Regions from separate parts of the Vibrio pelagius genome, predicted to be linked through region 1. Evidence: predicted binding sites of a transcription regulator. Region 1 holds the regulator's gene; each other region holds the start of a gene.
The links. Region 1 encodes PurR, which represses purine synthesis genes. Its sites were predicted from a motif close to TNANGNAAACGTTTNCNTNA; they were not measured.
Positions count from the first base shown of each region.

Region 2: a site for PurR is predicted at 3,738-3,757, ahead of pyrD (quinone-dependent dihydroorotate dehydrogenase). Genes of this name have one in related genera too.
Region 3: a site for PurR is predicted at 4,225-4,244, ahead of purM (phosphoribosylformylglycinamidine cyclo-ligase). Genes of this name have one in related genera too.
Region 4: a site for PurR is predicted at 1,308-1,327, ahead of purL (phosphoribosylformylglycinamidine synthase). Genes of this name have one in related genera too.

Region 1 is NZ_AP025503.1:1,157,468-1,163,470, forward strand. Features, by position in the region: gene vsple_RS05225 (putative signal transducing protein) at 1-184, opposite strand, end outside; gene vsple_RS05230 (TVP38/TMEM64 family protein) at 198-878, opposite strand; gene vsple_RS05235 (TfoX/Sxy family DNA transformation protein) at 1,003-1,593, opposite strand; cyclic di-GMP riboswitch class I at 1,722-1,806, opposite strand; gene purR (HTH-type transcriptional repressor PurR) at 1,978-2,982, opposite strand; gene torD (molecular chaperone TorD) at 3,304-3,951, opposite strand; gene torR (two-component system response regulator TorR) at 4,208-4,921, shown strand; gene elyC (envelope biogenesis factor ElyC) at 5,042-5,917, opposite strand.
Region 2 is NZ_AP025503.1:1,620,344-1,626,346, forward strand. Features, by position in the region: gene rlmKL (bifunctional 23S rRNA (guanine(2069)-N(7))-methyltransferase RlmK/23S rRNA (guanine(2445)-N(2))-methyltransferase RlmL) at 1-1,358, opposite strand, end outside; gene vsple_RS07070 (cell division protein ZapC) at 1,855-2,403, opposite strand; gene pyrD (quinone-dependent dihydroorotate dehydrogenase) at 2,600-3,610, opposite strand; gene vsple_RS07080 (NAD-glutamate dehydrogenase) at 4,031-6,003, opposite strand, start outside.
Region 3 is NZ_AP025503.1:2,394,399-2,400,401, reverse strand. Features, by position in the region: gene fadE (acyl-CoA dehydrogenase FadE) at 1-446, opposite strand, end outside; gene lpcA (D-sedoheptulose 7-phosphate isomerase) at 773-1,348, shown strand; gene vsple_RS10415 (class II glutamine amidotransferase) at 1,419-2,264, shown strand; gene purN (phosphoribosylglycinamide formyltransferase) at 2,334-2,990, opposite strand; gene purM (phosphoribosylformylglycinamidine cyclo-ligase) at 3,121-4,161, opposite strand; gene upp (uracil phosphoribosyltransferase) at 4,329-4,955, shown strand; gene vsple_RS10395 (uracil-xanthine permease family protein) at 5,052-6,003, opposite strand, start outside.
Region 4 is NZ_AP025503.1:753,007-759,009, forward strand. Features, by position in the region: gene mltF (membrane-bound lytic murein transglycosylase MltF) at 1-1,172, opposite strand, end outside; gene purL (phosphoribosylformylglycinamidine synthase) at 1,480-5,391, shown strand; gene dapD (2,3,4,5-tetrahydropyridine-2,6-dicarboxylate N-succinyltransferase) at 5,614-6,003, opposite strand, start outside.

The DNA of each region.
Region 1 (6,003 bases):
ATGCCGCAGGCGCGTCAGAAGGCTCGTAGAGCCACACATATGGGTCTGTTTCCTCAGAGAAGGGGATTTCTCCTTTCAAACCAAACAACCCTTCTCCACGCACCTCACAGGCAATCTTTTCACTCTCTAGCAGCCCACAGATTATATGAGCCTCAGTTGGGTTTGCAGCACTGAAGATCTTCATCCACTTTCCTTGTCTATTCTACTATTGGTGCCGAACGAAACTTACCCATAATCCATTTTGCGGCGATTGGGAACACCCCAAGTAGTGCAAAAGAGATGAGTACAGAAGGAGATACGATACCTGATAGAGATTCGATCTCTGCCAGTTGAGTACCTGCGTTTAAGTAAACGGCAGTGCCAGGAAGCATCCCTAACTGACTGGTTAAATAGTAACGCCCTACGGAGATAGGTGTTAAACCCATGAGTAAGTTAATTAAGAAAAATGGGAATACCGGAATCAAACGTAGAGAGAATAGGTAGAATGCCCCGTCTTTTTCTACACCTTGGTTGATGGTAGACAGCTTGTCACCAAATTTACTTTGTACCCAGTCTCGTAATAGAAAACGGCTGCTCAAAAACGCCAGTGTTGCACCTATAGTGCTTGCAAACGAGACGAGTAACAAACTGGTCCAGAAGCCGAATAGAGCCGCACCGAGCAGCGTAACCACCGCGGCACCTGGAATTGAAAATGCGGTAATCATTACATAGAGAATGAAGTAGGTTGCTGCTGCTGCAACAAAATGACTCTCTATGTAGCCGTTTAGAAGTGCTTGTTGAGCCTTGGCATTTTCAAGCGTTAAGTACTGGCCAAAGTTGACAGCCAGTATCACTATCGTGGCAACTAAAATTATGCCTAAAATCATTTTCTTACTCATGAGAGCGTCCCTAAATTTTTTGCTTGTAGTTAGTATAGTTAGACAGGAGGAGGAGAGATTAACTTTCAATAGAAAATAAAAAAAGCCACATCAATGTGGCTTTTGACAATTAAGTGATTTGGACTTAATTAATAGAGTTGATAAGCTCATCGCGTCGTTGTTGAGGTATGACCGACCAATGAGTACCGTTGATGGCACCTTCAAGTGCCCAAAGCAGCTCTAAGCTGACACTGGACGAGTGAGACTCTTTTATTGCTTTGTACGCATTAACAGAACCAGACTCATACAAGCTCTCGACGGTATCGATGCCTGCTTTTTTCAACATACGCTCTGTGGCAAGCCGAAGGTTGGGCAAATCTTTTAATCGTGTAGGCTTCGCCGATGATTGGATTTGCTTCTCTTTTTTGGCACAGTCAAGGGACGTTTTTGCCAGTTCGATAATACGTTCTTGAGTCTGCCAGAGGTCTTCTGGAAGAGCAAAATACTTAGTAACGACTGGGAATCCGCGTTTTTTGTATACGTAAGGTTCGAAACCCTGTTGTTCAAATTTTGAAGTAGTATTTTTGTCAGCTCGAATGTGTAATTGATTGTTAACGACCAGTGCAAACATCGTGTCGTCGGCAAAGAGGCCAAAACCGCCAAACATTGAGCGTGACTTAATCTTTCCAAGTGGCTCAAATAACTTCATTGAGTCCTTGAGTATCGGTTTATCCATATTGTTTATCTCGGTGTATTTGAATTACGCCACCAAATAAGCAGGTCCGAGAGATTAGCAAAATGTCGCAATAAAATTGTCAATAAGCCGTAAATTACTACTAAAGGTAGGAAATACTGCATTTTGCCATCGGTAACCCCGCTACCATACCAATAATGGGTTAGGCCGGAGGCTTTGCGTCTCACCCTTTCAAGTGATTTGCCCTGTGCGTGACTGTATAACGAAGAATAAAGTTTTTTGTTGAATGAGGTTCACACTTGTTATTCCAAAATGTGATCTTAATTCAGTTAATTGTTGTATTTATATGCAACAAGGTTTTTATTTTGTCGGAATAAAAAAAACGCACCAAGCGGTGCGTTTTATTAGATTTTTCTAAAGTTTACGTTATTTTAACGTTCTAACTGTAGCTCGCTCAATGATCTCTGGATGCATTTCGAACACGCGTTTTTCGTGATCTTTGTCTTTAATGCGTTCCAACAAGATTTCAAATGCGTTTTTGCCGACACGACGCTTTGGCTGGTGAACAGTTGTCAACGGTGGTGAGAAGTACTCTGCCAGCTCAATATTGTCGTAACCAATCACTGAAATGTCTTCTGGGATCTTAATGCCTTGCTGTTGTAGACGGCTCATAAGACCAAGTGCCATCGTATCGTTGAAACAGAATACTGCTGTCGGGCGATTCTCCATTGCAACGATTTTATCTGCCGCGATAACTGCGGTGTCACATTCGAAGTTACCTTCAAGAATTAGACTGTCATCTGTTTGAATGTTTGCTTCCTCAAGAGCACGGCGATAACCCGCGATACGCTCTACACATGCCGCTTTATCCAAATGTCCACTTAGACAAGCGATACGTTCATGTCCTCGTTCAACCAGGTATTTAGTGGCGAGGTAGCCACCTTCTTCTGAGTTGTCGATGATTTTATCCGCTTGTGAACTCTCTGGGCCCCAGTCCATAACAACTTTTGGAATGTCTGCGTGGCGGTCAAGCATTTCACGCAGTTCTTCAGTTAAGTCAGAACACATTACCAAGATGCCGTCTACGCGTTTTTCAGCAAGCATTCGGATGTAGTCGCGTTGCTTCTCGTAGATACCACCTGTGTTACATAGAATCAGCGTGTAGCCTTGACGGTAACAGTAGCTCTCTACTCCATCGATCACTTCAGAGAAGAATAGGTTGGTTGATTGAGTCACTAGCATACCGATTGTGCGCGTAGAGTTACATTTCAGGCTACGAGCAACAGCACTTGGTGCATAATTTAGTTCATCGACGGCTTTGTTTACTTTTTCTTGAGTCGCTTCTGCGACGAAACGTGTCTTGTTGATCACGTGAGAAACGGTGGTTGTTGATACGCCGGCTAAGCGAGCGACATCTTTTATAGTTGCCATGGCTTTATCCTATTGATAGCTACTTCCTCAGCAGTACGGAGCAAGTAGCCGTTTAAAGCTACCAGAACAAGAGCTTAGAATATGGAGGGCTCTCTCGGTACTAAAGTGCTAAAAAACAAAAAACCGCTTATGAGAGCGGCTTGTCTTAACACCGAAATGCTCTTAGCTAATTTAAAGCATAGCATTTCGAGAATGTTTCATATTTTATCGTTTGCGGTCACAATTTTAGACTGACTAGAAAATACTCGCAATAAAATTCACCCAGAAATCTGGGTGAGTTGTCACATTCTACCTAAATTGTACCCTTAGTCATCAGTGAATTTATTCACCAGCTAAATATTGTGTATCAAGTTTACAGAAAGCGACTAGCAATTCTGCAACACATGCGTAAAAACCAAACTCATCAAATTCACGGCATTTTACTGCGAACTGTGGAACCCAACTAAGGAGCTGTCGTTCAACAAACTCGTGTTGTGTAGCGAAAGCCGTTTCTAGATCTTGTTCACTCTCAAGGTCGTTGGAACGAATAATGATGTTACCCAGGAAATCTAACTCAATGGCTAGGTGGTCAGCAGGCTCTTTCAGATCTTGGTTTACGGCGATGCCGTAAGACGCCATGATGGCTTCCATGTCTTGAGCTGGTTTTGCATTCAGTAGTCCACTTTTGTCTAGATAAATAGAAGCGTACGGCAGAGCACCGTACTTATCCGACTTTAAGAACAGCTCGCAAAAATCGGATGAAAGCTCTAATTGAGCATCTTCACGGTTCTGTAATCGGTTAAGTGTATCTACTAGGTTATTGATTGATGGCTTAAGCGTCTCGTTGTCGCCGAGGCCGGTTAAAAACGAACGAATCTCAACCGAGTGGTATTTGTCCAATTCTTCTTGAGTCAGTTCTTTCGCGAACAGGCTCGATAGCCACCAGTAGATTTCAGCTCGTTGTTCATTGAACGCTTTGGTTTCTTTCATCTCAATAATCCTAATATCGTCTTTCGTAATATCTGCGGTACGAAGGCTTACTAACCCTTGTATTTGCTAACTGCAAAGTCACTCGTTAGTAGTAATGCCTATATTGAATTGCGATGGGGGTTAAATAGCAAGGTTTAAGATTGTCTTGTATCAAAAAAAATTCAGGTTTCTGGCTTTTATCTTACCTACTACTAGAATTGTTACTAGTTATGAATAGAATGGTCACTGAAACTATTAAATAAGAAAAGTGGTGTAGATGAGCTATCACGTATTAGTCGTTGAAGATGATGTGGTAACCCGTAGTAAGCTAGTTGGATATTTCCAGAATGAGGGTTACACAGTAAGCGAAGCAGAAAGCGGCGCTCAAATGAGAAATGTTTTAGAAGAAAATAACGTAGATCTCATTATGCTGGACATCAACTTACCAGGCGAAGATGGATTGATGCTAACTCGCGAATTACGCAGTCAATCAGACATTGGGATTATTTTAGTTACTGGACGCACGGATAGCATCGACAAAATTGTAGGCCTAGAGATGGGCGCAGATGATTATGTTACCAAACCATTTGAACTTCGCGAATTATTGGTTCGAGTGAAAAACCTACTTTGGAGAATTTCTGCGGCTCGCAAGTCACCATCAGATGCAACTGAGCAGGCGGAAGACGCGTCAATCGTTCGCTTTGGTGAATGGACGTTTGATATTCCACGTCGCGCACTGAGTAAAAACGGTGAGCCAGTGAAATTGACCAAAGCTGAATATGAGTTATTGGTTGCTCTGTCGTCATACCCTAACCAGGTTTTAAGTCGTGAGCGAATCTTAAATATGATTAGCCACCGCGTTGATGCACCAAACGATCGTACCATCGACGTATTGATTCGTCGTATGCGTGCTAAGATGGAGTTTGATCCAAAGAATCCACAAATTTTTGTGACGGTTCATGGTGAAGGCTATATGTTTGCAGGCGATTAGCAGCTAGAATTGAAATGTTCAACTAGCGAAATTGAAAAAGCCGAGATATTCAGTATCTCGGCTTTTTGTTTATGAAATTAGCTTGAAAGGTCTAGGGACTTAAAGTCACTTCATACAGCATTAAATGGCTGGTTGTGCGCCACTTGTTGGTAGTGCATCGGAGGCGGCAGAGAGCTCTTCTTCAAGCATTGAAGGTTCGGGGATGATCATTGGCTCTTCCATTTCGGTGCTTTGGTTATCTAGCCAATCGCGCAATGATTGCCAAACTAACCCCATCGTTTCATGCCAATATCGTTCGGTCTGCTCTAAGTAGATCGCTTTTGGCATGTACTTGTTCCAAGGTTGCTCAATGCCTTCTTGAGCCAGAAAATTGGTAGGCGCTGGAATCGGCTTCATTCCTGCATCATGAAATTCGTTGAGAGCGCGCTGCATATGGCTGGCGGAAGTCACGAGTACCATTCGTTTGTTTTTCACAAATGCAGCAGCCTGACGCGCTTCTTCCCACGTATCTTTAGCTGTCTCAAGTAGGATAATGTCTCGTTTAGACACACCCAAGGCCAAGGCAACCTTCGCCATCATGCGTGCATTACTGACTTCAGTACCACCACCATAGCCAGATAAAATCAATCTAGCACCGGGATAGATTCGTTGAATGCGGATGCCTTCACTCAATCTCATCAGGCCTGTTCGGCTGAGTTCAGATGTAGGCGGGATTTGGTCGTCTACGACATGGCCACTACCCAATACCATCACATAGTCGATAGATTCATTTGTCGGCAAAAATGCGGTGTGTTGTCGTTCCATTGGCATAAGAAGTTGGCTAGAAACGGGTTGGAACGCGATCAGGAAAATACCACAAAGTGCAGAGAGCGTGATAAGGCACCCTGTTTTACGTTTTGTAGTGAACATAACAAGGGCTAGCCCCAGAAAAGCGAGAATTAACATTGCTGGCAGTGGCATCAACAGTGAAGACACTACTTTTTTCAGCTCAAACATATCCGATTAGTCCGAAAAAACATCACTTAGTACTAAAAAGAGACATCGCCTCTTTATTCCTGAAATTCCTGTGACAGAATAGCAGG
Region 2 (6,003 bases), 460 kb from region 1:
TTCTTCGGCGCTGCATACTCTTGAATCACAAGATGGCCCGGGTAAACGTCGATAGCAACGTTGTATTCAGGAAGGTCGGCATCATAAATGCGGTAGCAATCTAGCTGCTCTTTCTTCGCCCATTTACCAATTTTGCCAATGTTCTTTTTCAAACGGTTAGCGAAATCTGGTGCAATTTGTTGTTCTTGCTGCTCAGAAGGACGCTCTGACATAGGACGATCAGAGATTGAGTAGTTCTTTTGGTGACACGGTAACGCACCATTGTTCAATTTGAACTGTTTATCCGCACGCATACGTAGACAGCTCAGCAGTTCATCAGAGCTAGAGAAGATTGACGCATTGCAACCACCAAACTCAGATTTCAGTTGCGCACCAAATGCTGTGTACAGTGCGATAAGGCCCGGCTCTGTACCAAGACGCTCACCATATGGCGGGTTCGATACAATAACACCGTTATCAAACTCAGCTGGACGCTTGACTAGCGCCGCATCACCCAATTCGAATTCGATCAAATCTTCAACACCAGCACGACGCGCATTATCACGTGCTGTTTTTAGAACGCGAGCATCGTTATCGTAACCGTAGAACTTACACTCTACTTTTTTCAGACCACGACGAGCTTGAACATTCGCTTCTGATTTAATTTCTGCCCATAGCTCCGCATCAAAGTCTTCAAGAGCTTGGAAGCCCCACTTCTGACGTTTAACGCCAGGCGCCATGTTCGCTGCCATCATTGCGGCTTCGATAACTAACGTACCCGAACCACACATTGGATCTAAGAATGGTTTTGTCGCATCCCAACCACTACGTAGCAGGATTGCTGCAGCTAACGTCTCACGTAGAGGTGCACGACCAGACTCTGGACGATAGCCGCGTTGGTGAAGGCCACTACCAACCATATCAACACCCAAAATCGCTTTATCACGATGCAGACGAACGTGGATACGGATATCTGGATTCTCTTTACTGATATTTGGACGAGGTAACGATTTCTTTTCGAAGCAGTCTACAACCGCATCTTTCACCTTCATCGCACCATACTGGCTATTGCGAATCTCACGGTTAGTACCGTTGAAATCAACCACAAATCGCTTAGAGCTATGGAATTGATTTACCCAGTTTACTGCCGTCGTAGAGAGGTACAGGTCCATGTCATCTTGACAAGTGAACTCAGAAAGGACACGTACAAATCTTGAAGCCAAACGACTCCACAAACAACAACGATAAATCTGCTCATTCGTCGCTTTGAATTTAACACCTGCTTGTACAGGTTTTGCGTTTGTAATCCCTAGTTGGGTTAGTTCTTCAACTAATAAATTCTCAAGGCCGTTTGAGGTAACCGCTAGATATTGATTCATAGTGTTCTTTTATTGATAAAAATGAGTTCGATTATACCTTATTTGAGTCAATAAGCGTCACTCTAAACACATCTTTTCACTGATTCTTCCTCTTAATCGTTCAGCAATTGTTCATTGAGCTAAGCACTCGCTAACTCTCTAAGCCAACATACATCTTGCGCTCAAAAAACAACCTTATAACAGACTCTATTCACTAAATATTCACTCGACCTTCCACTTGTGAATCATTATTCAGCTTAGATTTGGTATATACCAGATGGGATTTAAGGGTGTAATTTGGTTACAAAACCACTTAAACAGGGAATTTTATAGACCTATTTCCAGAAATCGGCTTATCGATATGTTGAAATTAAGTTTAAAAAACAGGCTTTGACTGTGTAAAAAAGCACCTCATAGACAAATTATCTATGGGTGATTTGGTAGGGTTTCTAATTTTCAGGTATAAAAAAATCGACCCTGAGGTCGATTTTCTTGAGTGTGAGGGCGTTATTTTTGACTAGCCAACCATGGCTATATGACGGTGATGATGCAATATGGCGTTTGCGTCCACCATTCTATCGTGCATCACTTTAATACAATCGCCGAATTGAAGTGCTTTTGACGAGGTTAAGTTAAATTCATCTAAGTCTACCGAAGCACACAAACTCGCGTTCTCTCCAACCTCTAGTACAATGAAGTAACCTACACTATATTGATTGTTCATTCGGACAATATCGCCCTCTTCCGGGCATTCATGGCCTTGTGGCTGAGACTCAAAAAACCAACTTTTCGGCTGAACAGGCTTGTGGAAGCGTTTTGCAGCAACACAGTATAGTGCTAACTCTGCTTGACGAGGTTCAGAAAGGTCTAATCCGGAGATCTGTTCTTTGAAGGTCTGGAAGGAAGAAGCATCATCAACCGTGAATTCATTCTCCTTGAATGCACAATCCACCAGCTTATTACGGACGAGGTTAGTCTTGAAAATCATATCCTCTCCGAGGTTTAGCATTAATGAACATTGCTGTTCATCGTAGTACCAACTCCATGTATCACTAGGTTTAAGCATCGTTTCGTCTCACACTGTTGAAGCAATCCATTAGGTAAAACGCAAAATTACCCTTCGATGCAGTAATTCTACTGAGCAATAGGCAAAAAAAAAGAGGAAATGAAATTCCTCTTTTCTCTAAAACTCAGCGAGTTACAGTGTATCTTTTAGTGATATCTATCAACTTATAACGTGACGTTCAAGATCACCTCTAGCGTTATAGGTTTTTAACAATGTCACTCACTAGGCTTGGGCCTTTGTAGATAAAGCCAGAGTAAACTTGAACAAGCTTAGCTCCCGCCATCATTTTCTCTTTTGCCGCTACATAAGAGTCAACACCACCTACCCCAATGATTGGAAGCTTGTCACCCAACTCTTCATGTAGTTTACGAACAACTTCAGTACTGCGGGATTGAACTGGACGGCCACTCAAACCACCCGCTTCATCCGCATGCTTCATACCTTCAACAATTGAACGATCTAGCGTCGTGTTGGTCGCGATCACGCCGTCGATCTTATTTTTGATCAACGATTCACAGATTTGGCTAATTTCATCATCACTTAGATCCGGTGCGATCTTAAGCGCAAGTGGGACATACTTACCGTGTTTCTGTTCGAGCTCTGCTTGCTTAGTTTTTAGTTCAGCTAGAAGTTCATCTAGTGCTTCACCGTATTGAAGAGAACGAAGTCCCGGTGTATTTGGTGAGGAGATGTTTACAGCAATGTAGCCTGCGTATTGATAAACCTTTTCCATACAGATTAGGTAATCTTCAGCGCCCTTCTCAATTGGAGTATCTTTGTTCTTACCGATGTTGATACCAAGAATGCCATCGTAGTTTGATCGCTTAACATTCTCGATTAGGTTATCAACACCCAAGTTGTTGAAACCCATACGGTTGATAATACCTTCCGCTTCAACAAGACGGAAAAGACGAGGTTTATCATTACCCGCTTGAGGGCGTGGCGTAACAGTACCGACTTCTACAAAGCCAAAGCCCATTGCACCGAATGCATCAATACACTCGCCGTTCTTATCTAAGCCGGCAGCAAGACCTACTGGGTTTTTAAACGTAAGTCCCATCACCTCTACTGGACGATGCGGTAACTGTTGACGGTAAAGCAGATCGACAGGAGTGCCAGTGAAACGCTTGAAGTTTTGAATTGCAAGATCATGTGCCTTTTCGGCATCAAGTTGGAAAAAGCCAGTTCTGGCTAGACGGTAAAGCATTGTGCCTCCGATAGAAAAAAGCCCCGAGTAAACGGGGCGATATTATTTACTTATTTACTCAACAATTCAATCTATTACTACGAGCAAGGATAAGATAATTCGAATTTTTAACAAAGTGCATCAAGAATTAGGCAAACGTTATCGTCTATCTACTTAGAAGCGATAATAATTAATACCAATCACAGTAAGTAAGTGATCAAAAATAGCGCAGAAAAAAGGCTTGAGAACAAGGCAGAATTTTTGAATAGTAGTTATTCTACAATCAAAAATTTTAACGCAGTTATCGAGCGTTTTAACAAGCTAGGGTGAGCAATTATTTACTACGATTGGTATAACAGTATCGGCCTATCCCCCCGGTATAAAAATGGCAGCCCCACTCGGCTGCCATTTCGTATCGGTATTTATCTAGCCTAAATTTTATTAGTCTTTCGACATGCAATTTAGATTAAGAAGCATAAGTTCACGTAACGCGACCGAGAATTTAGCAAACTCATGAACAGAGCCGACTTTAAACTCGTTTAGGATGCTTTCCCAGCGATGCAGTGATACGGCATTGCTTTCCATCCAATCATCCAGTGCTTTAATCACATCAAGGTCTGCCGCACAACCACACGTTAGAACTTGGCCGGTAAGTTGACGTTGTTGCCAGTCAAGATCTTCACGGAATGCAGCACGAGCTAGAGCTTGCCAGTTGTTATCTACCGCTTGGCTGTTGATCTGTTTCAAGAACCAGTGCAGTGACAGGCGATCACCAAGGTTAAAGTACAGTTTTGATGCTTGCTCAACTGTTTTACCTGTTTCACGAGCCACTGTGGATATATCCAGTGCTGAATACAGGCTAGACAAACGCGCGACTGAGTTTGCCAGCTCTTCTTCTACACCTTGCTCTACCCAGACTTTAGCAACCGAGTTGTGCTCTTCTACTTCCGCAGCGACTAGCGTTTCATCCAGAACCTTAGTAATCGCATTCACATCATCTCGATATAGTTCAACTAGTGCAGTCACAGACTGTTTACCTGAACGATTTCTTAGCAACCAACGGCTGATACGGCGCATGGCACGGCGAACATGGAATATAAGGTCGTACTGGGCTTCAGACGATGCTACGTTGTCTAGTGCACGAATACGTTTAAGCACGTCACCAAAACCATAGATCTCACGTGATGCTGTGTATGCATTCGCGATATCAACGATGTCTGCACCGGTCTCTTCTTGAAGACGAGTTACAAAGTTGCAACCCATTTCGTTAACCATTTGGTTAGCCAACGCTGTGGCTATGATTTCAGCTCGAAGTGGATGGTTATCCATATGCTGCACATAGTTACGGCGTAACTCGGTTGGGAAGTATTGAATCAATTGTTGAGCATGGAATTCATCGTTTGCAATTTCGTCACAAACAAGGTCTTCTTTCAATACCATCTTCGCGTAAGCAATAAGAACAGATAATTCAGGACGCGTAAGTGCATTGCCCTGCTTCTCACGCTCTAATAGCGTTTCATCATCTGGGATGTACTCAAGGCCACGATCTAGGTAACCCGCTTTCTCCATTGTGTGAATAAAGCGAATTTGCTCTTTCACTAAACCAACACCTTGGTGCTCAGTTACAGAGATAGATTCAGCTTGGCAGTACGCATCATCCAATACAATTTCGCCGACTTCATCTTCCATCGACTCAAGTACTTGGTTTCGCTGCTTAATGGTTAAATCACCATTAGAAACTAGACCATTCAAGAAGATCTTGATGTTTACTTCATTATCCGAACAGTCAACACCGCCAACGTTATCCACAAAGTCAGTATTTACACGACCACCAGCTAGAGCATATTCGATACGCCCCAGTTGAGTCATACCTAAGTTACCACCTTCACCAACAACTTTCGCTCGTAAGTCACGGCCATCGATACGCAATACATCATTTGCACGGTCACCGACGTCAGTATGAGTCTCATTTGAAGACTTCACATAAGTACCGATACCGCCATTCCAAAGCAGATCCACCTTCATAGACAAGATCATTTTGATCAAATCATTAGGTGCTAGAGATGCTTTCTTAGTACCAAGCATCTTTTGGATTTCTGGTGTCAACGCGATCGACTTAGAACGACGTGAGAACACACCGCCACCTTTAGAGATCAGCTCCTTGTTGTAATCTTCCCAGCTAGAACGTGGCAGATTGAACAAGCGATTACGCTCTTCCCAGCTGCTCGCTGATTCTGGATTCGGATCGATGAAAATGTGCATGTGGTTAAACGCAGCTTGCAGGCGAATGTGCTTAGATAGCAGCATACCGTTACCAAATACGTCACCCGCCATATCACCTACACCAATTGCAGTAAAGTCTGTAGTTTGACAGTCGATACCCATTTCACGGAAGTGACGTTTAACCGACTCCC
Region 3 (6,003 bases), 1.2 Mb from region 1:
AGCTCATGAGTAACTTGATAATCACTCACCATCTCGCACACAGTATTGACTGGGCCGTCTAAGAAAGCTTGCTCTTCTTTAGACAGTTTAGGGTCTGCGATATTCTGCAGCTTCTTCCAATCTGGCTTGCCTTTAAACAGCTCTGCTTCCCACCAAACTGTACCTGCTTCCAGTGCCTCTTTTTCTGTTTGAGACATCGCAGGCAGCACTTTCTTAAAGACGGTTAGTGCTTTTTGGCTAATCAGTGTTTGTCTAATTGCTGGGATAGCAAAAATAGCGACAGCAAGTAGGTAGCTCAGCCAACCCGTCATGCCGACATCCGCGGCGAAGGTCAGAGCAAACATAGTGGCCGTTAATGCCACGAGTGCGCGAGTGAGGGTGACTCGATGGTACAGGCAGACACTTAGTACGATGGTCATGCACAGTAGAGAGAGCAGTATGTTCATGATCGATTTCCTTTTCAGAGATCACTTATTGTTTTGGTTTATTTAAGAGGTCTAACCAGTCAAGTGTAAACAAAGTATTAAATATTTGTAAAACTCTAATTTGAGTAAAAAGTGATCTCTGTAGAGTTAAAGTTCTAATTGTGAGAGGTGTGTGGTGAATAAATGTGCGAATTGAAACCAGAACAACAATAAAGGTGGCAATCTTTTGGCTTAACTGTCGACACTCTTAAATGTTTGTGGGTAAACTCAAGTAAAAGGGGGAAACAACCTCCATTCTCATTTCGCGTATGCTTAAGTGACGCACATACATATAAGAGATAAGCCTTATGTACCAAGACCTAATCAAAAGTGAATTAAACGAAGCTGCTGAGGTTCTGAACAAGTTTTTAAGTGATGATCACAACATCGCGCAAATTGAAGCAGCAGCTAAGATGATTGCTGATTCTTTTAAACAAGAGGGTAAAGTACTTTCTTGTGGTAACGGTGGCTCACACTGTGACGCGATGCACTTTGCGGAAGAGCTAACTGGTCGCTACCGTGAAAACCGCCCTGGTTATGCCGGTATCGCTATTTCTGATCCGAGCCACCTTTCTTGTGTGAGTAACGACTTTGGCTACGACTACGTTTTCTCTCGTTACGTTGAAGCGGTTGGCCGCAAGGGTGATGTGTTGTTCGGCCTATCAACGTCTGGTAATTCAGGTAACATCCTGAAGGCGATTGAATCCGCTCAGGCGAAAGGTATGAAGACCATCGCTTTGACGGGTAAGGATGGTGGTAAAATGGCTGGTTGTGCGGATATTGAAATCCGTGTTCCGCATTTCGGTTACGCCGATCGTATCCAAGAAATTCATATCAAGATCATTCACATCATCATTCAACTTGTTGAAAAAGAGATGGAATAAAAACGTAGTAGCAGATTGGAGCTCTTTGATTTGAGCTCCATGTTTGGTTGAAGAGGGAGTAGGCTTAACCATGTGTGAATTGCTCGGCATGAGCGCTAATGTGCCAACGGATATTTGTTTCAGTTTTACTGGCCTGATGCAACGTGGTGGTAAGACTGGCCCGCACCGAGATGGTTGGGGTATTACCTTCTATGAAGGAAAAGGCTTTCGCACTTTTAAGGACCCGACTCCAAGCTGTGAGTCCAAGATCGCAGAGTTGGTTCAAAACTATCCAATTAAAAGCTGTGCTGTAGTCAGTCATATCCGTCAAGCAAATCGTGGTGGTGTTAACCTAGAAAATACTCATCCTTTTACGCGCGAGTTATGGGGTCAGTATTGGACCTTTGCTCACAATGGTCAGTTAACCGGCTATGATGACCTTGAAAGCGGCCGCTTTCGTCCAGTTGGTCAAACAGACAGTGAGTTGTCGTTTTGCTGGCTTATTAAGCAGTTAGAAGACCGTTTTCCAGAGCCTCCTCAAGATATGATGGGGATGTTCCGCTTTGTTGCTGAGTGTTGTGACAAACTGCGAGAAAAAGGTGTATTTAATATGCTGTTGAGCGATGGCGAGTACGTGATGACATATTGCACTAACCATCTTTACTGGATTACGCGACGCGCTCCGTTTGGTAAAGCGAGCCTGATTGATGAAGATGTTGAGATCAATTTTCAGGAAGAGACCACGCCGAATGATGTGGTGAGTGTCGTTGCTACACAACCATTAACGGATAATGAAGAGTGGGCGCGCATGAAGCCTGGCGAGTTTGCGCTGTTCCATTTCGGTGAATTGATTGAGTCTAATCATCAAGCTTTAGCTGATGTGGCGTACGCTCCTAAAAAGGTGGCAAGCCAAGCTCCAACCGAACCTTTAGAGTAACACCAAGCTCAAAACATTAAAAAGGCCGCAATGCGGCCTTTATTGTTCGAACTGATATGTTTTCTTCGTCTAGTCTTGTGCGTAGCCATGCTTGCCAAGCGTGTTCCCATCGAGCTTGGCACAACCCTCTTTCATCACTAATCTATCATCACAGAACCATTGACACACCAATGGATAGATTTGGTGCTCTTGTGTTAATACTCGGCTTGCTAATTCGTCTGCATCGTCCTCTGCAAAAACAGGCACCTTAGCTTGTAAGATCACTGGTCCACCGTCTAGCTCTTCCGTGACAAAGTGGACACTGGTTCCGTGCTCTTTGTCTTTGGCATCAATGGCTCTTTGGTGTGTATGTAGACCTGGGTATTTCGGCAGTAGTGAAGGGTGGATATTAATCATTCTCCCCAAGTAATGACGAACAAAGTCAGCACTCAGAATACGCATGTAACCAGCAAGAACAATTAAGTCTGGTTGATAGGCATCGATCTGTTGCATTAACTCGCGATCGAAAGCTTCTCGTGATTCAAATGATTTTGGGTCAAGAGAGTGCGCCGGGACTTCTGTGATACGAGCACGCTCTAGGCCATATGCCTCTGCTTTATTTGAGAAAACCGCTTTAACAGAAGCATTAATGTACTGGTTCTGGCAAGCATCTAGGATTGCTTGGAGGTTGCTTCCGCTGCCGGAGATCAAAACAACGATGTTTTTCTGAGGAGCATTATTTTTCATAGAGATATCAAAACGCGATAAGTGAAAGTAAATAACAATTTACCTACATATTTTAAGGTTTTCTGGGGCGTGAATAGCAGAATGAGGACCTAAAGTCCTCATTCTTAATCGTGCGAGCTAGCAATTTAGCTTAGTTGATTTCAACTTGCTCTTCACCTTCAGCGGCTTGTGCGATTTCACCAATCACCCAAGCGTTTTCGCCTTCAGCTTTTAGTAGTTCAACAGCCGCTTCAGCTTGCTCTTTTGGAAGCGCAACGACTAGGCCAACACCACAGTTGAAAGTGCGGTACATTTCAAATGTCTCCACGTTACCTTTCTCTTGTAGCCAGTTGAAGATAGCAGGCCATTCCCAGCTGTTGCCATCGATGACAGCTTTTGTACCTTCAGGAAGTACGCGTGGGATGTTCTCCCAGAAGCCACCACCAGTGATGTGCGAGATAGCATGAATATCATGCTCTGCAATCATCTTAAGTGCTGACTTGATGTAAATCTTAGTTGGTTCTAGTAGGTGTTCACCAATGGTGCGACCTTCTAGCTCTTCGTTCTTATCTGCACCAGATACTTCTAGTACTTTACGAATCAGTGAGTAGCCATTTGAGTGTGGGCCGCTTGAGCCAACAGCGATAAGTGCATCGCCCGCTGCTACTTTAGTGCCGTCGATGATGTCTGCTTTTTCAACAACACCAACACAGAAGCCAGCTACGTCGTAGTCTTCGCCTTCATACATGCCCGGCATTTCAGCGGTCTCACCGCCAATCAGTGCACAGCCTGATTGAACACAACCTTCAGCGATACCAGATACAACATCTGCTGCTGTATCAACATCTAGCTTGCCTGTCGCGTAGTAGTCTAGGAAGAATAGAGGTTCTGCACCTTGAACGATTAGGTCGTTCACACACATTGCCACTAGGTCGATACCTATGGTGTCGTGTTTTTTCATATCCAAAGCAAGGCGAAGCTTAGTACCTACACCATCTGTACCTGAAACCAGTACAGGCTCTTTGTATTTAGTTGGTAGTTCACATAGGGCGCCAAAGCCACCAATGCCACCCATTACTTCTGGGCGACGAGTGCGTTTTACAGCACCTTTAATACGATCTACTAGTGCGTTACCTGCATCGATATCAACACCAGCGTCTTTGTAGCTTAGAGAAGAATTATTACCGCTCACGGGATAGTCCTCGGTCTTAAGTTGGATGTGAAAACGGCGCTATTCTAACAGGGCTTACCAAACAAGAGCAAACGTTTGCGTGAATTTTTTGCCAAATAAACATACTGAAAATGTGATAAAAACGATGTATAATCTGTGGGTTTATTTAAATATTGCCGGAGTTGGAAATGAAAGTTGTTGAAGTAAAACACCCGCTAGTTAAGCACAAGATTGGCCTGATGCGTGAAGGCGAAATCAGCACGAAGCGTTTTCGTGAACTAGCAACAGAGGTGGGTAGCCTTCTAACATATGAAGCGACAGCAGATTTCGAAACTGAGCGTGTAGAGATCAACGGCTGGAATGGTCCAGTAGAAGTTGACCAAATTAAAGGTAAGAAAGTAACCGTTGTGCCAATCCTACGTGCTGGTCTTGGTATGATGGATGGCGTTTTAGAGCATATTCCAAGTGCACGTATCAGTGTGGTAGGTATCTACCGTGATGAAGAAACACTTGAGCCTGTACCATACTTCAACAAGCTAGCGTCTAATATCGAGGAGCGTATTGCTCTTGTTGTTGACCCAATGCTAGCAACGGGTGGCTCAATGATCGCAACTATCGACCTTATGAAAGAGAAAGGTTGTAAGCACTTTAAGATTCTTGTTCTTGTTGCTGCTCCAGAAGGCATTGCAGCGCTTGAGAAAGCACACCCAGATGTAGAGCTTTACACTGCGGCAATCGATGAGAAGCTAAACGACAAGGGCTACATTGTTCCTGGTCTAGGTGATGCTGGCGATAAGATCTTCGGTACTAAGTAATTCGGTTGGTCGTAGCGATATTTGTTACGGCCTACAGTAAAAAAGGGAGCGTATCATTTGATACGCTCCCTTTTTATTTGTTCTCGATTTGTTCGACTACTTGATCTGTGCAGTGTCTACCGACTGGTTCTCACCTAGCTCTTCCGGCAGTACAAGGTTTAGTAGGATTGCGACGATACCACACAAGCTCACACCCTGAAGACTGAAATCACCGATACCAAAAGCCATGCCGCCGATACCAAATACCAGTGTTACACCAACGATCACTAGGTTACGTGATTTGTGTAGGTCAACTTGGTTTTTGATGAGCGTATTTAGGCCAACTGTTGCAATAGAACCAAACAGTAGAATCATAATACCGCCCATTACTGGAACCGGGATGGTTTGCAGTAATGCACCTAGCTTACCAACAAGCGCAAGCACGATAGCTGTGACTGCAGCCCAAGTCATGATCACTGGGTTGAACGCTTTGGTTAGCATTACTGCCCCCGTTACTTCGCTGTAAGTTGTGTTTGGTGGCGCGCCCAGCATCGAAGCCGCAATCGTTGCCACACCGTCACCTGTGATGGTGCGGTGCAGGCCTGGCTTTTTAAGGTAGTCTTTACCCGTTACGTTCGAAATGGCAAGCATGTCGCCAACGTGCTCAACGGCAGGTGCGATCGCAACAAACACCATGAAGAAGATGGCATTGATGTTAAATTCAGGCGCAACAAAGTTAGGCATAGCCAACCAAGAGGCTTGAGCTACCGGAGTAAAGTCGACCGCACCGTACACCAAGCTTGTGATGTAACCTGCGACGATACCACCAAAGATTGGCAGTAGTTTCAAAAAGCCTTTAGCGAATACGCTAATAATGATAGTCACAACCAGTGAGATTGCTGAGATCCAAAGAGCGGCATCGGCATCCACCAACTGTACTGCGCCGTCTCCAGTTTTACCTAGTGCCATGTTAACGGCTACCGGTGCTAGGCCAAGACCGATAACCATGATAACCGGGCCCACTACCACTGGTGGTAATAGCTTATGGATAAAACCAACGCCGCGAACT
Region 4 (6,003 bases), 400 kb from region 1:
CGTAGGTATTCCACACCACCTTGCACCGACTGTTTTGGATCCAAACGGTTCGTTACACCCACACTCTTCGCCGTCGGAAGGGTTAACATCATCATGCCTCGCACCCCTGTTGGAGATTTTGCGACTGGGTTCCAGTGCGACTCTTGATATGCAAGGGCTGCAATCAAGCGCCAGTCAAACTCTTGCGAGTACTCTTGGAATAGTGGTGACCATTTCGGTAGCTTGCTGTCCAGTGCACGAATAAAAGCGCGAGTATCCACGTAATCGAAACTTCCGATGTGACCGATGTATTTCTCTTCCAGCGTTGCTAGCTCACCAGACTGTTTAAGGTTGCCGAAGAACTCAATCAGCAGCGCATAAAGGCTCTCATCTTCCGATTTTTTTAAGTACCAAGAGATAGGTTGATCTTCCGTTAGCTCGAATGCAAGCGCGAGATCTGGATAGAGGCGCTGTGCCAGCGATAGTTCAATGGAGTCTGCAACGGTAAAGCGCAGTTCGCCCTTAGACACTTGTCTCAAAAGATCATTAATGTCTGCATTGCCAACCGACTCGTAAATAAAGTCTGGGTTAGATTGCTGAAGTTGATTTAGAGTCGGTTCAAAGTGAGATTCTTTAATCACTACAAGGGCAGGAACTAATCTGTCATCGATAGTTGTTAGCTCGCTGCTTTCTTCATTCTGCTCTCTGTTCTGTTGCTCTATGAATTTCGCTTGGCGTTGGTTCTCAAACTCAATCAGTTGTTCTAGATTACGCGGGCGCCATTGACCTTTCTTGTAAACTACTTGTTGGCTTACGTAATAATAAGCTGGCGCAGCACGGTAGCCGCGGGTGTGCTCATTGTTCTGGGCCAAACCTGTTGCGATAAGGTCTATTTCACCTTTTTGTAAGGCAGGGAATAAGCCTGACAAACGGTATGCAGGTTTCATCTCTAATTGTACGCCGAGCTGCTCGGCAAACTCTCGAGCTAATTCATAATCCAAACCAGCAGGGCCGTCTGGGCCGATATAGTATGAGAGTTGGTTATTGAGAGTTCCGACCCTTAACACGCCGCGCTCTCGGATCTGCTCCAAGTCGCTTTTCGGTTCCGACTCAATTTGGCATCCCGCTAAACCGGTAATGGTGATTGCGACGAGAAGAAGTTTGGATGAAAAAATGCGTGTAAGTGTATGCATCAAAATGAAATCTCAAAAAAGTAACGTCCCTTTATATCAAACCGTTTACTCTCGGCAAAGTGACTTTAGGTAAACAGCGGTAAAAGTGGCCAGAAATGCAGCAAAAGTAACAATTGCCAAGAAACATGAAAAAAATGACGCAAACGGTTGCTTTTTTGGTTACGTCACAAAAACAATTGCTATATAATGCGCCCGCAACAGAGAGGTGGAATCGGCATAAGTTCGAAGAAAACAGTTAGGTTACTCCTAAAACCCACTGAATTTATACCAATATCACCTTAATCAATTGCATAAGAGACCTAAGCACATGAGAATTTTTCGTGGCTCCCCAGCTCTATCTGAATTTCGTGTTAACAAGCTTTTAGAGCTTTGTCGTGAACTTGGCTTACCTGTTACAGGCATCTACGCTGAATTTGCGCACTTTGCCGATCTAACAGCAGACCTAAATGATCAAGAAGTTGAGAAACTAGAAAAACTTCTGACTTATGGCCCGACGATTGAAGAGCATGAACCGCAAGGTCTTCTTCTATTAGCAACTCCTCGCCCAGGCACCATTTCGCCTTGGTCTTCAAAATCGACGGATATCGCAAACAACTGTGGTCTAGATAAGATCGCACGTCTTGAGCGCGGTACCGCTTACTATATCGAATCATCGGTAGAACTTTCTGAGCTACAACTGGTTGAGCTTAAAGCGATCCTGCACGATCGTATGATGGAAGTTATCTTCACTGATTTCGAATCTGCAACGGCACTTTTCCAAGTGGCAGAGCCTGCTCCGGTAGCAGACGTAGACCTGTTAAAAGGCGGTCGTGCTGCGCTTGAGAACGCAAACGTTACCTTAGGCCTTGCACTTGCGGACGATGAAATCGAGTACCTTTACGATGCGTTCGTAAACAAGCTAGATCGTAACCCAACCGACATCGAACTAATGATGTTTGCACAGGCGAACTCAGAGCACTGTCGTCACAAGATCTTCAACGCAGACTGGACTATCGACGGCGTTAAGCAAGAGAAGTCTCTGTTTAAGATGATCAAAAACACATTCGAAACCACGCCAGAAAACGTGCTGTCTGCATACAAAGATAACGCAGCAGTTATGGTGGGTTCAGATGTAGGTCGATTCTTCCCGAACCCAGAAACTCGCCAGTACGGTTACAACCAAGAGAAAGCACACATCCTAATGAAGGTGGAAACGCACAACCACCCAACGGCGATCTCTCCTTGGCCGGGCGCTTCTACAGGTTCAGGTGGTGAAATCCGTGATGAAGGTGCGACTGGTATCGGTGGTAAGCCAAAAGCGGGTCTAGTTGGTTTTACAACCTCTAACTTACGTATTCCTGGTTTTGAACAGCCATGGGAAACAGATTTCGGTAAGCCGGGTCGCATCGTTAACGCTTTAGATATCATGCTAGAAGGCCCACTTGGTGGCGCGGCGTTCAACAACGAATTTGGTCGTCCAAACCTACTTGGTTACTTCCGTACTTACGAAGAAAAAGTTAACTCACACGCAGGTGAAGAGGTTCGTGGTTACCACAAGCCAATCATGATTGCTGGTGGTATGGGTAATATTCGTGACGAGCACGTTCAGAAGAAAGAGATCCCAGTAGGTGCAAGCCTAATCGTACTTGGTGGTCCTGCAATGAACATCGGCCTTGGCGGTGGTGCAGCTTCTTCAATGGCATCTGGTCAATCAGCAGAAGACCTAGATTTCGCTTCAGTACAGCGTGAAAACCCAGAGATGGAACGCCGCTGTCAGGAAGTGATCGACCGTTGTTGGCAACTTGGTGATGCTAACCCAATTGCGTTCATCCACGATGTGGGCGCGGGCGGTATCTCGAACGCACTTCCAGAGCTGGTAGACGATGGCGAACGTGGTGGTATCTTCCAACTGCGTGATGTACCAAACGACGAACCAGGCATGAGCCCACTTGAGATCTGGTGTAACGAATCTCAAGAGCGTTACGTAATGGCAGTTGCGCCAGAGAACATGGAAGTATTCGATGCGATCTGTAAGCGTGAACGTGCACCATACGCAGTTGTTGGTATCGCAACAGAAGAGCGTGAGCTTAAACTTGAAGATTCACATTTCGAGAACACGCCAATCGACATGCCAATGGATGTGCTTTTAGGTAAGACACCTAAGATGCACCGTGATGCGAAAACGCTAAAAGCGAACAACCCAGCGATTAACCGTGACGGTATCGAGCTAAACGAAGCCGTGGATCGTGTTCTACGTCTTCCAACGGTTGCAGAAAAAACATTCCTAATCACTATCGGTGACCGCACGGTGACTGGTCTTGTTGCGCGTGACCAAATGGTTGGCCCGTGGCAGGTTCCAGTAGCAAACTGCGCGGTAACCGCAGCAAGCTACGACACTTACCACGGCGAAGCAATGTCGATGGGTGAGCGTACACCAGTTGCTCTACTAGATTTCGGTGCTTCAGCTCGTCTAGCGGTTGGTGAAGCAATCACGAACATTGCAGCGACAAACATTGGTGATATCAAACACATTAAACTGTCTGCGAACTGGATGTCTCCAGCAGGTCACCCAGGTGAAGATGCAGGTCTTTACGAAGCGGTGAAAGCTGTGGGTGAAGAGCTATGTCCAGCTCTTGGCCTAACTATCCCAGTTGGTAAAGACTCAATGTCGATGAAGACGAAGTGGGAAGAGAATGGCGAGCAGAAAGAAGTAACGTCTCCGCTATCTCTAATCATCACTGCATTTGCTCGTGTTGAAGATGTACGTAAGACAATCACACCTCAGCTTCGTACAGATAAAGGCAATACTAGCCTTGTTCTAATCGACCTAGGTAACGGTCAAAACCGTCTAGGTGCAACGGCTCTAGCACAGGTTTACAAGCAGCTTGGTGATAAGCCAGCAGACGTAGATAACGCAGCACAGCTAAAAGGTTTCTACGAAGGCGTTCAAACTCTTGTCGCGAACGACCAAGTAGTGGCTTACCACGATAAGGGCGATGGAGGTCTATTCGTTACTCTTGCTGAGATGGCATTCGCCGGTCACTGTGGCGTTAAAGCTGACATCGCTGACCTTTATTCAGAAGAGAAGGGCGAAGACGCACTAGCAGCACTATTCAACGAAGAGCTAGGTGCAGTACTTCAGGTTAGGAATGATGACCTAGATTCTGTACTTTCAACGCTAGCAGCGAACGGCCTTGAAGCATGTTCACACGTAATTGGTTCTGTAGAAGCATCTGATGAGCTAGTGATCACTTCTGGTGAGTCGGTCGTTCTTGAGCGTAACCGTACTGAACTACGTACTATCTGGGCTGAGACAACGCATAAGATGCAAGGTCTACGTGACAACCCAGCATGTGCTGACCAAGAGCACGAAGCGAAGAAAGACAACTCGGACCCAGGTCTGAACGTTAAGCTAAGCTTCGATGTGAACGAAGACATTGCAGCACCGTTTATCAACACTGGCGCTAAACCTAAGATGGCAATTCTGCGTGAGCAAGGTGTTAACTCTCACGTTGAGATGGCAGCAGCGTTCGACCGTGCAGGTTTTGAAGCAACAGATATTCACATGAGCGACATCCTAACGGGTCAAGCAGTGCTAGAAGAATACCAAGGCCTTGTCGCTTGTGGTGGCTTCTCTTACGGTGACGTACTTGGTGCGGGTGAAGGTTGGGCGAAATCTATCCTGTTCAACGAGCAAGCTCGTAACCAGTTTGAAGGCTTCTTCCAGCGTGAAGATACCTTCTCTCTAGGTGTATGTAACGGCTGTCAGATGCTATCAAACCTGAAAGAGCTAATCCCAGGTGCAGACCTATGGCCACGCTTCGTTCGTAACGAGTCTGAGCGTTTTGAAGCTCGCTTCAGCCTAGTAGAAGTTCAGAAATCTGATTCAGTATTCTTCGACGGCATGGCGGGTTCTCGTATGCCAATCGCAGTGTCTCACGGTGAAGGTCGCGTAGAAGTGCGTGATGCTGAACACCTAGCGGCGATTGAAGCATCAGGTACGGTTGCAGTTCGTTACGTGGATAACCACGGCAATGCGACTCAGCAATACCCGAACAACCCGAACGGTTCACCAAACGCAATCACAGGTCTAACGACTCAAGATGGCCGCGTTACTATCATGATGCCGCACCCAGAGCGTGTATTCCGTACAGTAGCGAACTCATGGTCTCCAGAAGGTTGGGGTGAGAACGGTGCTTGGATGCGTATGTTCCAAAACGCACGTAAGAATCTAGGTTAATCTGACGTAGTTTAATACACATCTTGGTTGGTATTGCACACTAGCTAAGTTCACGGGAAAAAGTTTAAAGCGCAGGTCGAAAGGCCTGCGCTTTTTTAATATAAACTGTGACTGGTATCGGCCGCTGAGAAAGCATAACGTTGTCCATTTTCTAAAGATAAAAGAAAAGCCGCTGGAGTTTAATTCCAGCGGCTTAGTGTTTTTTAGCGACTAGTGTTTAGATTAGTTGTTGCTGTGCAGCTCGCTGTTTAGTTCAACCGCTGATTTGTTAGCAAGACATTCGATTTGACCAGTCACTGAGTTGCGACGGAATAGTAGGTCAGAAACGCCAGCTAGGTCACGAGCTTTAACCACTTCAACTTCTTGGCCAGAAGAGTCAAGCATACGTACTTTAGAGCCAGCAGTTACATACAGACCAGACTCGACCGTACAACGGTCACCTAGTGGGAAACCAAGACCCGCGTTTGCGCCAAGCAGTGAGTTTTCACCGATAGAAACGACAACCGTACCGCCACCAGATAGCGTACCCATGATAGAAGCGCCGCCGCCGATGTCAGAACCGTTACCAACAACAACACCTGCAGAGATACGACCTTCAACCATGCTCACGCC